One region of the Arthrobacter sp. 10T416 genome, then DNA from elsewhere that is predicted to be linked to it. Evidence: predicted binding sites of a transcription regulator. Region 1 holds the regulator's gene; the other holds the start of a gene.
The links. The regulator LexA, encoded in region 1, represses DNA repair genes until DNA is damaged. The targets are predictions, from matches to a motif close to TCGAACANNTGTTCGA.
Positions count from the first base shown of each region.

Region 1 (7,899 bases):
CCGGTGCCGTCGAGGTCGATCTCGACCAGGACGGACGACTCGCTGGTGGTCCGCTCCAGGCGTGCGGTCCGGGCCTGGGCCGCGGCTGCTCCGGGGTTGTTCATGTGGGTGTCCTTTGGATGAAGGCGGCGCCCCGGCGAACAGGGCGGTGTGCGTGGGTCCTGGGTTAAGTCTAGGCGGACGGTGCTTGGCGGCCGGTCAGGATCTGTTCGAGGGCCTGCAGAAACGCTGTGGTTTCCGTCTCAGTGCCGGCTGTCACCCGCAGATGTCCCGGAATGCCGACGTCGCGAATGAGCACCCCGGCGTCCAGCAGCCCCTGCCAGACCTCGTGCGGGTTATCCAGGCCCCCGAAGAAGACGTAGTTCGAGTCCGAGGCGGCGGGTTTGAGGCCCATCCGGATCAGTTCGGAGACGATCCTGTCCCGCTGGCGTTTGATGTCCTCGACGTCGGCCATCAGCGCCACGCGGTGGTGCAGGGCGGCCAGGGCCGTTGCCTGGGTGATGGCGGAGAGGTGGTACGGCAGCCGCACGAGGCGGAGGGCGTCCGTGACCTCCGGGGCGGCCGCCATATAGCCGAGCCGTGCGCCGGCGAGGGCGAAGGCCTTGCTCATGGTGCGGGACACGATCAGCCGCTCGCGGCCGGGCAGCAGGGTCAGTGCGCTGGGTGTGCCGTCGTGGGCGAACTCGTGGTACGCCTCGTCGACGATCACGATGGTCTGGCTTTCCTGGCCCGCCTCATAGACGGCCTCCACAACATCCAGGCCCAGGCCTGTCCCGGTGGGGTTGTTCGGCGAGCAGAGGAAGACCACGCTGGGCTTCAGTTCGCGGACCTGCCGGGCTGCCGATTCCGCGCTGAGGCCGTAGTCCTCGGCGCGGACTCCCACGATGTATTCGGTGTCCGTCCCCGCGGCCAGTAGCGGGTACATGGAGTACGTGGGAGGGAAGCCGAGGGCGGTGCGCCCCGGGCCGCCGAAGGCCTGGAGGATCTGCTGGAGCACTTCGTTGGACCCGTTGGCGGCCCAGATGTTGTCCGCTTCGAGGCCGTGGCCCAGATACTCGGCGAGGGCCTCGCGGAGTTCGGTGAACTCGCGGTCCGGGTAGCGGTTCAGCCCCGCGGCGGCCTCGGTCACGGCCTCGGCGATGGCGGCGCGGACGTCGGCCGGGACCCCGTGCGTGTTCTCGTTGACGTTCAGCAGGATGGGCACGTCCAGCTGGGGTGCGCCGTAGGGGCGCAGGCCCCGCAGGTTTGTGCGGAGGGGCAGTCGGTTGAGTCGCTCTAGCTGGTCAGTCACCCGCCCAGTTTAAGTGAGACCCGGGCCCGCCCCGAAACTGTGACCCCGGAATGCCCGCCCCGTAAGGGCTGCCGGGGTTCACCAGGGGCGTTCACTCACACGCCGGCTGGTCATTCGCCGGCGGGGGCCCTGCCTACTTGGAGGGGACGAAGAGCTGCTGGCCGGGCATCACGCGGGCGGCGCCGAGGTTGTTGAGCTGGACAATGTCGGCCACGACGTCGCGGGGATCGCGTTCCGGTGCCACGGCGCCGGCGATCGCCCAGAGGGATTCGCCCGGCTGGACGGTGACGGTGACCGCGGGAGTCACCGAGAGCTCCGCGGCGGAGTCGGCCGCTTTGGCGGGGGCGTTGAGGAAACCGGCGAGAGACAGGACCAGGACAGCCAGGACGATCAGCGGCAGGCCGATGAAGACGAACCGTCCCCGGCGGGTCAGCCGCAGGGGCGCCTGGCGTGCTGCCGCTTGGGGCACGGCCGTGCGGGACTTGATGGTGCCGAACGAACCGGACATAACGCTTACTGCTGACATAACTAAGCCCTCCTGGACCTCTCTGTGCCGCCCGGCGTACTCCATGTACCCGCCGCCAACCGGCCGAACCATCGAACGCGTGACCTTTATAGGCGAACCTGCGACTGCGAAACTTAGAACACAGAATCGAAACCTGCATTCGGTTCCCGTCGACAGGTTTCGAACACATATTCGAACTCTGCTTGTTCTGTTTTAGCACCTATGAACGAACATTGTCGAGACTCGCTAGAACAAATGTTTGAAAAACATGGTGTGCTGGCCTACTTTTGAATCACGGAACAACCGCTGGTGAGTTCACCTGCGGTTGGACAGTTCAAGTTCAACAACGGGGTCTGACATTTTTAGGCCCCGGGGGTTTTCAGGCCACAGCGGCCCGGCGGCAAGGTCCGCAGGGCGGAACGGAAAGGCATGGCGAATATGGCAGCACAAGCCGCCGGCGGGAGGGCTACCCAACGGAGCCCGCAGACCGGTCGGGCGCCGAAGAGCCTTACCGTCCGGCAGAAGAAGATCCTGGAGACGATCCAGCGTTCGGTCACGGACAACGGCTACCCGCCGTCCATGCGCGAAATCGGTGACACCGTGGGGCTCGCCAGCCTCTCCAGCGTCACCCACCAGCTCTCACAGCTGGAAAAGCTCGGCTACCTGCGGCGGGACCCCAAGCGGCCCCGTGCCATGGAAGTCCTGATGCCGCTAACCCTGGACGGCGGCGCCACCCCCATCTCCGGCGTCGAGAAGTCCAGCGGTCTGCGGGCCGTGGGCGGCCTCGCCGTCTCGGAACTGGCCAGCGCCACGGACACCGCGATGGTGCCGTTCGTGGGCCGGATTGCCGCCGGCGGCCCGATCCTGGCCGATCAGGTCGTGGAAGACGTTATGCCGCTGCCACGCCAGCTGGTGGGCCACGGCGAGTTGTTTATGCTCAAGGTGGCGGGGGATTCGATGATCGACGCCGCCATCTGCGACGGTGACTGGGTGGTGGTCCGCCGCCAGAACGACGCCGTCAATGGTGACATCGTGGCCGCGCTGCTCGACGACGAGGCCACCGTCAAGACGTTCCGCCAGCGCGACGGCCACACCTGGCTGCTCCCCCAGAACACCCAGTACGAACCGATCCTCGGCGATCACGCCGTCATCATGGGCAAGGTCGTGTCCGTACTGCGCTCCCTCTAACCGGGAACCACCAAGCACCAACTCAGCAGGCCCCGTCCGATGTTCCGGACGGGGCCTGTGGCGTTGGGGCAGAAGTTTCCGGCCTATCCGGCGGCCGGGGCCTTGGCCAAGCGGTCGAGGGCGGCCAGCGCCACGGCCGGATCCGTGGTGGGCCAGAACGGTGGCAGCGCCGCGCGCAGGAAGCCGCCGTAGCGCTCGGTGGACAGCCGGGAATCGAGTACGGCCACCACGCCCTTGTCCGACGTCGAACGGATCAGCCGGCCGGCGCCCTGCGCCAGGCGGATGGCCGCGTGGGTCGCAGAGACACTCATAAAACCGTTGCCGCCCGACTGTGCCACGGCCCGGGAGCGGGCGGTCATCAGGGGATCGTCGGGCCGTGGGAACGGGATCCTGTCGATGACCACGAGGCGGCAGGAATTACCCGGTACGTCAACGCCCTGCCACAGCGACATTGTCCCGAACAGGCAGGTGTCCGGCTCGTCCGCGAACTGCTTGACCAGCGCCGTCATGGTCGATTCGCCCTGGCAGAGGATGCTCAGGCCCAACCTGGGCCGCATCGCCTCGGCGGCCTCCTCGGCAGCACGCCGGGAGGAGAAGAGGCACAGTGCCCCGCCGTTCGAGGCGCGGATCAGCTTCTCGAGTTCGTCGAGGGCCTCCGGGGAGGTACCGCGGCCCGGTTTGGGCAGGTGCTTGGCGACGTACAGGATGCCTTGTTTTGGATATTCAAACGGGGAACCGACGTCGACGCCGGTCCAGCTGGGCGCCCCGGGCCCCACCAGTCCCAGTCCCCCGGCTGCGGGCTCGAACGCCGCTCCGATGGCGAGGGTCGCCGAGGTCAGAACGACTGTGTGGTCCGCGAACAGCCCTTCGCGCAGCCGCCCGGCGACGCTGAGCGGGGCGATGTTGACCAGGGCCGGCGCGGAGTCATCCGGCTGTGAGTAACCCTGCTGCGGGTCAAAGCTGCTGTTGCGCGAAAACCAGACCACCTCGCGGTTTTCCTTGGCGGCCAGGAGCCGTTCGCACAGCTCCAGGATCACCATCAGGCGGGAGCGGGTGAGCTGCCGGCCGCCGTCGGCCGGGGTGGCGCTATCCCCCTTGGAGTCGGAGAGCGCGGCGCGGCAGGCGTCGCGGAGCTGGTCAACACAGTCCAGCTGTTCGCTGTTCAGGCCGTTCGGCATCAGCCCGCTTGGGACACCTTCGATGGCGAGTTCGAGGTTGGCGGCGGCGGTGTTGAGCGCATCCACGGTGATCCCGGTGTGCTTACGGGCACCGGATGCCGCGGCGTGCACCATCGCGACGGACAGTTGCCCGGACACGGCGCCCGTGACGCGGTCCTGGAGCTCGTGCGCCTCGTCCACCACAACGACGTCGTATTCGGGCAGCACCGCGAGGCCCTCGAAGGCGCTGACGGCGAGCATGGCGTGGTTGGTGACCACGACGTCGGCGTCGGCGGCGTTCTGCCGGGCGAGTTCACTGAAGCACTCGGCGGCGAGGGGGCATTTCTGCGCCCCCAGGCATTCCATCGAGGTGACGGACACCTGGCGCCAGGCGCGGTCGGTGACGCCCGGCATCAGCTCGTCACGGTCGCCCGTCTGGGTCTCCTCGGCCCACTCCCGGAGCCTGACCACTTCCTTGCCCAGCTGGGACGAGGGCCCGCCCATGGCCGCGGCGAAATGCGGCACGGAGGTGTCCTCGCCGAGGGAGAAAAGCTGCCCCTCGGCGGGCTCCTCGGACGGGAAGCCGCCCTCGAGCTTGTGGCGGCAGACGTAGTTGGCGCGGCCCTTCACCAGGGCGACTTTCACCGGCCGCTCCAGGGCCGGCGTAATGGTTTTCAGGAGACGAGGGAGGTCCCTGCCCACGATCTGGGTTTGCAGCGCGAGGGTGGCGGTGGAAACCAGGGTGGGTTTGTCGCTGACCAGCGAGTGGGCGATCAGCGGAATCAGGTACGCCAGGGACTTGCCGGTTCCGGTGCCCGCCTGGACCAGCAGGTGGTCGCCGGTGTCGATGGCGCGCGCCACCTGCCGGGCCATTTCGTGCTGGCCCTCACGGCTCTGGCCGCCCATCCCGGCGACCGCCCGGTCGAGGAGTTCAACCACGAACTCCTCGCCGGACGGGCCGCCTTTGGATGCGCCTGTTGTGGACGTTCCGTCTTCTGACCGGCCGGCGTCAGGCGATGCTGCCGCCTCCCCGGCTACTGCTGGTTCAGTCATTGCTGAGGAAGGCGTCCAGTTCGGCCGCAAGGCCCTCGCGTACCATCACCACGGCCCTGGTGCCGGCTTCCACATGGTCGAGGCTAATGATCTCGGCGTCGGTCTCGTGGAGCTTGCTGAGCAGGTCCCCGCGGTTGTACGGGATCATCAGCTCCATCTTCACGCTGGGCCGCGGGATGCCCTCGCTGATGGCCCTCAGCAGCTCCGGGATGCCCTCGCCCGTACGGGCAGAGACCACTACGTGGCGTGGCTCGCGCTGCTTGAGCCGTTCGACCACAAAGGGATCGGCGGCGTCGGCCTTGTTCAGGACGATGATTTCCGGCACCTTGCGGGCATCGACTTCACTGAACACGGAACGGACGGCCGCAATCTGGCCCTCCGGGTCCGGGTGGGAGACGTCGACGACGTGCAGGATCAGGTCCGAATCCGCTACCTCTTCCAGGGTGGAGCGGAAGGCCTCCACGAGCTGGGTGGGCAACGAGCGAACGAATCCGACCGTATCGGCCAGGGTGTAGCCCAGTCCGTCCGCCGTTTCCGCCTTGCGGACGGTGGGGTCCAGGGTGGCGAACAGGGCGTTCTCCACCAGGACGCCGGCGTCGGTCAGCCGGTTCAGCAGCGAGGACTTGCCGGCGTTGGTGTAACCGGCAATGGCTACCGACGGTACGGCGTTACGACGCCGGTTGGCCCGTTTGGTCTCGCGCGCCGGCTTCATCGCCGCAATTTCGCGGCGCAGCTTGGCCATCCGGGTGCGGATCCGCCGCCGGTCCAGTTCAATCTTGGTCTCACCGGGGCCGCGCGAGCCCATACCGGCACCGGCACCACCCACCTGGCCACCGGCCTGGCGGGACATCGACTCACCCCAGCCGCGCAGGCGCGGGAGCAGGTATTCGAGCTGTGCCAGTTCCACCTGTGCCTTGCCCTCACGGCTCTTGGCGTGCTGGGCGAAAATATCCAGGATCAGGGCCGTGCGGTCGATGACCTTGACCTTGACGATGTCTTCCAGGCCACGGCGCTGGGAGGGCGCCAGTTCGGCGTCGACCACCACGGTGTCAGCGCCTGTCGACATCACAATGTCCTTGAGCTCCTGGGCTTTGCCGGAGCCGAGGAACGTGCCCGGGTCCGGCTTGGCGCGCCGCTGGACCAGTCCGTCGAGGACCTCGGATCCGGCGGTTTCGGCCAGCGCCGCGAGCTCGCGCAGGGAGTTCTCGGCGTCGGCCAGGGTACCCTCGGTCCACAGCCCCGCCAGCACCACCCGCTCCAGGCGCAACTGCCGGTATTCGACTTCGGTGACGTCTTCGAGTTCTGTCGAGAGTCCGGCCGTCCGCCGGAGGGCGCGGCGTTCCTCGAGGTCCTGCTGGTCGCCGTCGTAGCTGCTGTGTTCCTCATCCAGTTGCGACAATGCCTGCGCCTTGCCGAAGACCGGCCGGGACTCGGCGGCATCACCGTCGCCGGCACCCTGGCCGGTCTTGGATGCCGGGGCGTCTTTGGAGAGGATCCGGTCGATAACAGCTTGGATTTCCGCAGGACTCATGTCCTGGGCGGCTGAATCGGAACCGGGGTTGGGCTGGCTGGTCATGGTCTCCTTCGAAGGGTCTGCACTCTCAGAATAGTGCCGTTCGGTGTTTCGTGGCGCGGTATTCGCGCTGGGCTGACGACTGGTGGTCATCCATGCCTCCTCGGGTGCCGGACGGCGGCGGCGCCGACGGCGGGGTGGGGCTCCGGTCCGGAGCGGTGAGTGCGGGCTGCGGCGGTTTAAGAACGCCGCGGATGTGCGGGCAGCTGGTGAGCTGGCTGGTGTGCGCTGGTTCTAACCGGGTGCGCCCGCCGGGATGCGTTGCTGCCGGGACCGGTTGGTACCCCTGCCGTAAGGTCCCGCGTTCTGTGCACGCGGACGGTCGGGTTCCAAGAGGAGTGACTCCAAGCAAATCCGGCGCCGTGGGAGTGATGCAGTGATCACGAGGCGCGCTGAGCGGAAGGTAAGTACCTGCGTCGCTGCCGGGGCGGGACTTCCGATGGCGCCAGCACAGCTGTCGGTGCGGAAGGCGCCGGTACAGAAGACGTCGGTGCGGAAAATCCGGCCGGCTACTTGAAGTTAAGGATCATGTTTTTAGCCTAGCAGACCGGCCCCCCGCGCCATGGGCCGCCGTGTCGGGGCGGACGGCGGCGGATCCCGGCCGGTTTCCCATACCGCCGGAGCGCCAACTAATCTGGCCAGTTATGGAGTCTGCACACTATTTCAGCGCCCAGCCGGCCGGGCCGTTCACCCGCAAGCCCCTGACCGTGGAACTCGCCGGCGGGCAGCGGCAGTTGCAGACGTCCGCGGGGATCTTCAGCCCGGACGGAATCGACAAGGGTACAGCCGTCCTCCTGGCGGATGTTCCCGCTCCCGCACCGCAGGGGAACCTGCTGGACATCGGCTGCGGCTGGGGTCCGATCGCGCTGACCATGGCGTTGCGGGCGCCGCACGCACGGGTCTATGCCGTGGACGTCAACGAACGCTGTGTGACGCTGACAAACGAGAATGCGGGGCTGCTGGGACTCACCAACGTGACCGCCAGCACCCCCGGGGACGTCGACCCGGAGCTGCGGTTCGACACGATCTGGTCCAACCCGCCCATCCGGATCGGCAAGGATGAACTCCATGCCCTGCTGCTGCTCTGGCTCCCGCGGCTGGCCGCGGGAGGCTCGGCCTGGCTGGTGGTACA
Region 1 is NZ_JBFTHI010000016.1:46,794-54,692, forward strand. Features, by position in the region: gene hisB (imidazoleglycerol-phosphate dehydratase HisB) at 1-104, opposite strand, end outside; gene AC1DBE_RS14890 (histidinol-phosphate transaminase) at 173-1,291, opposite strand; gene AC1DBE_RS14895 (LysM peptidoglycan-binding domain-containing protein) at 1,425-1,817, opposite strand; gene lexA (transcriptional repressor LexA) at 2,235-2,984, shown strand; gene AC1DBE_RS14905 (ATP-dependent DNA helicase) at 3,068-5,194, opposite strand; gene hflX (GTPase HflX) at 5,187-6,770, opposite strand; gene AC1DBE_RS14915 (class I SAM-dependent methyltransferase) at 7,412-7,899, shown strand, end outside.

Region 2 (7,899 bases), on a different contig from region 1:
CTTCCGCCGCTCGCCGCGGAGGACCTGCACGCGCGGGTACTTCTCCGCCATCGTGACGGCGAGGTAGGGGTAGGACTTGTCGTCGCGGAACATCACGTTGAACCGCGGTTTGAATTCCTTGATCCAGGTGTATTCGAGCTGCAGGGACTCCAGTTCGCTGCCGACTACGGTCCATTCCACGCTGCTGGCAGTGTGCACCATGGCATAGGTCTTGGGCAGCAGGCCTGCGGGGTTGGCGAAGTAGGAGTTCAGCCGGGAACGGAGGTTCTTGGCCTTGCCGACGTAAATGACCCGGCCATGCGGGTCGCGGAAACGGTAGACGCCCGGGTTGGTCGGGATCTCCCCCGTCTGGGGCCGGTAACTAGCTGGATTCGCCACTGGTCTATTCTACTAAGCCGGCCGGGTCCGCGCCCGACGGCGCTCCCCCGGCGGCGTGTGCCGCGGACCGTGCGTCCTGCCGGGAAACGCGCCTAGTCGACGCTTTTGCTCTGGTTGTAAGTGGTGGCCCGTTCCTGGCCGCTGAGTTCGGCGATCGCGTCCATGATCCGGTCCGTGACCTGGCGCCGTGCGGGCAGCGAGTGGTCCGGGCCGGTCTTGTCGAAGTAGAGCGGCTCCCCCACCTTCATGGTGAAGTGCTGCGGCCTGACCTTGTTGCTGTCCGCCGGCTGCAGATTCTCGGTGCCGATGAGGCCCACCGGGATGACCGGGGCCCCGGTGGTGAGGGCCAGCCAGCCGACGCCGGTGCGGCCGCGGTAGAGGATACCGTCGCGGGAGCGGGTGCCTTCGGGGTAGATCCCGACGCCCTTGCCGGAGTCAAGGATGTCCAGCAGCGTCTTCAAGGCCTGCACGCTGGCGGCCTGTTCGCCGCGTTCGACCGGAATGGATCCGACGGCCTCGAAGAAGGACTTCATCAGCTTGCCCTTGGCGCCGCCGGTGGTGAAGTACTCGGCCTTGGCGAAGAACGCGACGGGGCGCGGCATCAGGGCCTGGACGATCACGCTGTCCAGGAAGGAGAGGTGGTTCGGCGCAACGATGAAGGGGCCGGACTTGGGCACATTCTCGAGTCCGATCACGGTGGGCCGGCAGGTGGACGTGACCAGACCACGCGTCGTCCAGCGGATTGCGTCAAACATTGCCAATGGTGTGCACCTCTTTTAGGGCTGTGGTCCCCGGGCAGTCGGAGATTCTGGTGATCGTAGCGGGTAACCCCGTGGCGGTGCGCGCAGGTTCAACTTCTCCGGCGGTCCGCCGGCCGCCGTCGGACACAAAACCCCAGCCTACGCCCGCGGCGGGAGGCGGTGGTGCAGCCGGTCCGGCGGGCGGGCCGTGGAGGCCGGCAGTCACTGCCGCCGATGTATGCGTCACCGGAGTAGTTTCTCACGACGATGGGGATGCTTGAAATTCACATACCCCTGCAGGCATACGTCGCTGCCGACCGGCCTGCTGCCCGGCGACGCGCAAATGCCCTGCCGCGGCCGGAATAACCGGGGCGGCAGGGCATTTGCGCGTCGTGGGACAAAGTCCGCGTCGCCAGGGGCCGGGGTCAGCCCAGGATGTCCGCGAGGAATGTCGCCGTGTGGCTTTCCTTGGACTTGGCCACCTGCTCGGGCGTACCCGAGGTGACAATCCTGCCGCCGCCGGAACCGCCGTCGGGCCCCAGGTCGACAATCCAGTCGGCGCTCTTGATGACATCGAGGTTGTGCTCGATGGTGATCACGGTGTTGCCCTTCTCGACCAGGCCCTGCAGGACCATCAGCAGTTTGCGGATGTCCTCGAAATGCAGGCCCGTGGTGGGCTCGTCCAGGACGTACACGCTGCGGCCGTTGGAGCGCTTCTGCAGTTCGGCGGCCAGCTTCACGCGCTGCGCCTCACCGCCAGAGAGGGTCGTGGCGGGCTGGCCCAGCCGGACGTAACCGAGGCCGACGTCCACCAGCGTCTTCAGGTGCCGGGCGATCGGCGAGAACGCGGCGAAGAACTCCGCGCCTTCCTCGATCGGCATGTTCAGGACGTCCGCGATGGTCTTGCCCTTGTAGTGCACCTCGAGCGTCTCGCGGTTGTAACGCGCGCCGTGGCAGACCTCGCAGGGCACGTAGACGTCCGGCAGGAAGTTCATCTCGATCTTCAGGGTGCCGTCGCCGGAGCAGGCTTCGCAGCGGCCGCCCTTGACGTTGAAGGAGAACCGGCCGGGCATGTAGCCGCGGACCTTGGCCTCGGTGGTCTCGGCGAAGAGCTTCCGGATGTGGTCGAAGACGCCCGTGTACGTGGCCGGGTTGGAGCGCGGGGTCCGGCCGATGGGGCTCTGGTCCACGTGCACCACCTTGTCGAGGTGCTCGAGGCCCTGCACGGTCTTGTGCCGGCCGGCCACCTGCTTGGCGCCGTTGAGCTTGTTGGCGAGCACCTTGTAGAGGATCTCGTTGACCAGGGTGGACTTGCCGGAGCCGCTGACGCCGGTGACCGCGGTGAACAGGCCCAACGGGAAGGCCGCGTCCACGTTCAGCAGGTTGTTTTCCTTGGCCCCGACCACCTTCAGCTCGCGCTTCTTGTCGTACTTGCGGCGCTTCTTCGGGACCTGGATGGACTTCCGCCCGGACAGGTAGTCGCCGGTGAGGGATTCGGTGTTCTTCAGCAGGTCCTGGTAGGAACCGGAGTGGACCACCATGCCACCGTGCTCGCCGGCGCCGGGTCCGATGTCGACCACCCAGTCGGCCTCGTGGATGGTGTCCTCGTCGTGCTCCACCACAATCAGGGTGTTGCCGAGGTCCCGGAGCCGGGTGAGGGTTTCGATCAGCCGCCGGTTGTCGCGCTGATGCAGGCCGATGGACGGTTCGTCGAGGACGTACAGCACCCCCACCAGGCCGGAGCCGATCTGGGTGGCCAGCCGGATGCGCTGGGCCTCGCCGCCGGACAGGGTGCCGGAGGGGCGTTCCAGGTTCAGGTATTCGAGGCCGACGTCGAGGAGGAACGTCAGGCGGGCCTGGATCTCCTTGAGGACCTGGTGCGCGATCTGCGCCTCACGGCCGCTGAGCACCAGGGTGTCCAGGAAGTGCGCGCATTCGCGCATGGGCAGCGCCGCGACCTCGGCGATGGATTTGCCGTTGATGAGGACGGACAACGACGCCGGGTTCAGCCGGGCACCGTTGCAGGCCGGGCACGGGACCTGGCGCATGTACTCCTCGTAGCGGTCCCGGGCGGAGTCGGAGTCCGTCTCGGTGTGCTTGCGGTGCACGTACTGGACCACGCCTTCGAAGCCGGTGCTGTATTTGCGTTCACGGCCGAACCGGTTGCGGTACTGGACCACCACCTGGTGGTCCTTGCCGTGCAGCACGGTCTGCCGGGCCTCCGCGGAGAGTTTCTCCCACGGGGTGGTCATCTTGAAGCCGATTTCCTTGGCCAGGCCGCCGAGGAGCCGGTTCCAGTATTCCGTGGTGGCCGTGCCGAGGGACCACGGGGCGATGGCACCCTCGGACAGCGAGAGCTCGGGGTTGGGGATGAGGAGTTCCTCATCGACCTCGAGCTTGGTGCCGATGCCGCTGCAGGCGGAGCAGGCGCCGAAGGGGTTGTTGAAGGAGAACGAGCGGGGCTCGATCTCGTCGATTGCCAGCGGGTGCTCGTTGGGGCACGCGAGGTGTTCGGAGAACGCGCGGATGCGTCCGGGATCGTCGGCCTCCAGGTCCACGAATTCGGCGAGGACCCGGCCCTCGGCCAGTCCCAGTGCGGTTTCGACGGAGTCCGTCAGGCGCTGGCTGATGCCGTCCTTGACCACCAGCCGGTCCACCACCACCTCGATGGTGTGCTTGAACTGCTTACCGAGCTTGGGCGGGTCGCTGAGCTGGATCAGCTTGTCATCCACCCGGGCGCGGGAGTAGCCCTTGGCGGTGAGCTCCTTGAACAGCTCGACGAACTCGCCCTTGCGGCCGCGCACCACGGGCGCGAGGACCTGGAAGCGGGTGCCCTCGGGAAGTTCAAGGAGCTGGTCGACGATCTGCTGCGGGGTCTGCTTGGTGACCGGCTCGCCGCAGACGGGGCAGTGCGGGCGGCCCACCCTGGCCCAGAGCAGGCGCATGTAGTCGTAAATCTCGGTGATGGTGCCCACGGTGGAGCGGGGGTTCTTGCTGGTGGACTTCTGGTCGATGGAGACCGCGGGCGAGAGGCCCTCGATGAAGTCGACGTCGGGCTTGTCCACCTGGCCAAGGAACTGGCGGGCGTAGGCGGAGAGCGACTCGACGTAGCGGCGCTGCCCTTCGGCGAAGATCGTGTCGAAGGCGAGGGAGGACTTGCCGGAGCCCGAGAGTCCGGTGAAAACGATCATGGCGTCGCGCGGCAGGTCGAGGTCGACGTTGCGGAGGTTGTGTTCGCGCGCGCCCTTCACCACCAGGCGGGACAGGTCGGGACGGGCCAGCTCCGTACCGGACGACGCCGGGCTGGAGCGCTGTGGGGCCGCTTTTCCGGACTTCACCGGAACGGCGGCAGGCTGGACATCGACGGCAGGTTGATCAGCTACGGCTTTAGGCACGCCTCCAATGCTAATCGAAAACTTCTTCGAATATCCATTCCGGGCCGGGATGTGCTAATGGCGGCCCCGTTAGTGGCGGTCGTACGCCGCCGCGAGGAGTTGGACGGCCTCCGCGAAGCTGGCGCCCTGGGCCTTGGCGGCGTCAGCGAACTCCGCAGCGGCGGCGGCGAGCGAGCCCCAGGCCTCGTCGCGGGCGCACACGACGGTGCCGTTCCGACCGCGGGTGGCAACGACGCCGGCGGCTTCGAGTTCCTTGTAGGCCCGCGCCACGGTGTGCGGTGCAACGCCGAGCTCGGCCGCGAGGCTGCGCACGGCAGGGAGGCGGGTTCCTGGGGCCAGGGTGCCTTTGTCCGCGTGTTCGATGATGTTCAGCCGCAGCTGCTCGAACAGCGGCACGGAACTGCCGGTGTTGGGCTTCCAGGCGCCGGGGAACTGCGCCGCGGCATGCTCTGCGGCGCTCACCGGTCCGACTCCGGCACCCGTGCGGGCTGCTCGCGGCCGGCAAATTGAGCGCGGTAAAGCCCGGTGTACACACCGTCCGCGGCCATCAGGTCCTGATGGGTCCCTTGTTCAACAATCCGTCCGTGGTCCATGACCAGAATTAGATCAGCGTCGCGGACTGTGGACAAGCGGTGGGCTATCACGAAGCTGGTCCTCCCCTGCCGGAGCCGGGCCATGGCCTGCCGGATCTGCATTTCCGTCCGGCTGTCCACGGAGCTGGTGGCCTCGTCAAGGATCAGGATGCTGCGGGCGGCCAGCTGGGCGCGGGCGATCGAGATGAGCTGGCGCTGGCCGCGGCTCAGGGAGTCGCCGTCGTTGCCCAGCATGGTGGCGTAGCCGGCCGGGAGGGCCCGGACGAACTGGTCCACGTGGCTTGCCTGGGCGGCGGCCACAATGTCGTCGTCGTCTGCGCCGGGCCGGCCGTATTCGATGTTCTCCCGGATGCTGCCGGTGAACAGCCAGGCGTCCTGCATCACGGTGCCGAAGGTTGCCCGCAGTCCGTCGCGGGGCAACTCGGCGATGTCCACCCCGTCGACCGTGATCCGCCCGGAGTCCAGCTCGTAGAACCGCATCAGGAGGTTGACCACGGTGGTCTTGCCGGCGCCGGTGTGACCGACGATCGCCACGGTCTGGCCCGGTTCCACCGTGAAGGTCAGGCCCTCGACGACGGGAGAGGCGGGGTCGTAGCCGAACGTGGCGCCCTCGAAGGTGACCCTGCCGGCGGGCGGCGGGGATCCGGCGTCGGCCGCGCGGACCGCGGCGGCCCGGGCGGACCCGGCGGCGGGCCCGGCCGCGTCGGCGGGGATTTCCGGCGCGTCCAGCAGCGCGAAGACGCGCTCGGCGGAGGCGATGCAGGACTGCATGAGGTTCAGCATTCCGCCGATCTGGCCCATGGGCTGGCTGAAGAGCCTGCTGAACTGGATGAAGGCCTGCACCCCGCCGATGGTCATGGTGCCGGCGGCGACCTGCAGGGCTCCGATGACGGCCACGGCGATGTAGTTGAGGTTGGCGACGAAGATCATCAGCGGCTGCACAGCCCCGGAGACGTACTGTGCGTTGGAGGAGGCCCGGAAGAGCCGGCCGTTGCTGGTGCTGAAGACGGCCGCCGCGGCCTCCTGCCGGCCAAAGGCCTTGACTACCTCATGGCCGGTGAAGAATTCCTCCAGGTGGGCATGGAGGGCCCCGGTGCTGTCCCACTGGTCGGTGAAATAGGCCTGCGATTTCCGGGCGACAAGCACGGTGATCAGGGTGGAGAGCGGAACCGAGGCCAGGGCAATGAGCGCCAGCAGCGGGGAGAGCCAGAACATCATGGCCAGCGCGCCGGTAAGCATCAGCACGGACATGATCAGCTGGTTGAGTAGCTGGTTGAGGGCCTGGGAGACGTTGTCGACGTCGTTGGTGGCACGGCTGAGCACGTCGCCGCGGTGCTGGTCGTCGAAGTGGCTCGAGGGCAGGACGTGCAGCTTTTGTTCCACCGAGGCGCGCAGCCCGTAACTGAGCCGTTGCACGGCCGTCGCCGTGAGTGCGCCCTGGATCCAGCTGAACAGGGACGCGCCGAGGTACATCAGCGCTACCGCCAGGAGCAGGCGTCCGAGTTTTTGGTCGTTAAAGGTGCCGCCCACAACGCTGTGGACCACGACGTCGGTGGCGTCGCCGAGGTATTTGGGGGCAGCGACGTTGAGCGCCGCGAACCCGCAGGTGGCGGCGACGACGCCGGCCATACGAAGGCGCACGGGTTTCAGAAGTCCCAGCAGCCGGCCGGCCGCCCGCCACTTGGCGGCGGCTCCGGCCCGCGGTGCAGGGAATCCGGCGCTCATGGGGTTTCCTCGAGGACCAGCTGCGAGGCGGCGATTTCCCGGTAGGTCAGCGATGACGCCATGAGCCCGGCATGGGTTCCCTGGGCGACCAGCCGGCCCTCTTCAAGGACCAGGATGAGTCCGGCATCTTCAATCGTTGCTACCCGCTCGGCCACCACCAGCACGGTGGCTGAGCGCAGGAGGGGCTCCAGCGCCGAGCGGAGCCGGGCGTCGGTGCCGTAGTCCAGGGCGGAGAAGCTGTCGTCGAAGAGGTACACGGGAGCGGGGCGCAGCAGTGCCCGGGCGATGCAGAGCCGCTGGCGTTGTCCGCCGGAGAGGTTGGTGCCGCCCTGGCTGACCGGAGTTTCCAGGGCGTCGGGAAGATCCCGGACGAAGTCGGCTGCCTGGGCCGTCTCCAGCGCCGCCCACAGCTGGTGGTCAGTGGCTTCCGGACCACCGACGCGCAGGTTCTGGGCGAGGGTCCCGGAGAACAGGTAGGAGTGCTGCGGCACCACGGCCATCAGGTCCCGGAGCGACGCCAGCGGCAGCGTGTTGATCTCGCGGCCGCAGATGCTGATGCTGCCGGCGGTCGCGTCCAGGAACCGGGGCAGCAGGTTCAGGAGGGTGGTTTTGCCGCTGCCCGTGGCTCCGACGATGGCTGTCACCGTTCCGGGAACGGCGGTGAAGCTGATTCCGCTGAGGACGGGGGCTTCCGCCCCGGGGTAGCCGAAGGCCACGTCGCGGAACTCGACGGTTCCGGCGGCGACATGCCGGAGGCCCGCCGCTCCGGGCACCGGGGACGAAGCGGCCGACGCCGGGTCCGGGTCACCAATGGAGGGGTCCGTATCGAGGACCTCGCGGATACGTTCGGCGCACGCAGCGGCGCGGGGGGCGGTGGTGAAAACGTACATGGCCATCAGGATGGCGATGAGGATCTGCAGGATGTAGGCGATGAACGCGGTCACGGCGCCGAGCCGCATCTGGCCGGACTGGATCCGGTGGCCGCCGAACCAGACGATCGCGACGGAGGAAAGGTTTACCACCACCATGATCATGGGGTTCATTCCGGCGACCAGCAGGGCGGAGTCC
Region 2 is NZ_JBFTHI010000001.1:248,581-256,479, reverse strand. Features, by position in the region: gene uvrC (excinuclease ABC subunit UvrC) at 1-378, opposite strand, end outside; gene AC1DBE_RS01140 (lysophospholipid acyltransferase family protein) at 471-1,139, opposite strand; gene uvrA (excinuclease ABC subunit UvrA) at 1,544-4,399, opposite strand; gene AC1DBE_RS01130 (GntR family transcriptional regulator) at 4,583-4,975, opposite strand; gene AC1DBE_RS01125 (ABC transporter ATP-binding protein) at 4,972-6,831, opposite strand; gene AC1DBE_RS01120 (ABC transporter ATP-binding protein) at 6,828-7,899, opposite strand, start outside.
Region 2: a site for LexA is predicted at 4,528-4,543, ahead of uvrA (excinuclease ABC subunit UvrA). Genes of this name have one in related genera too.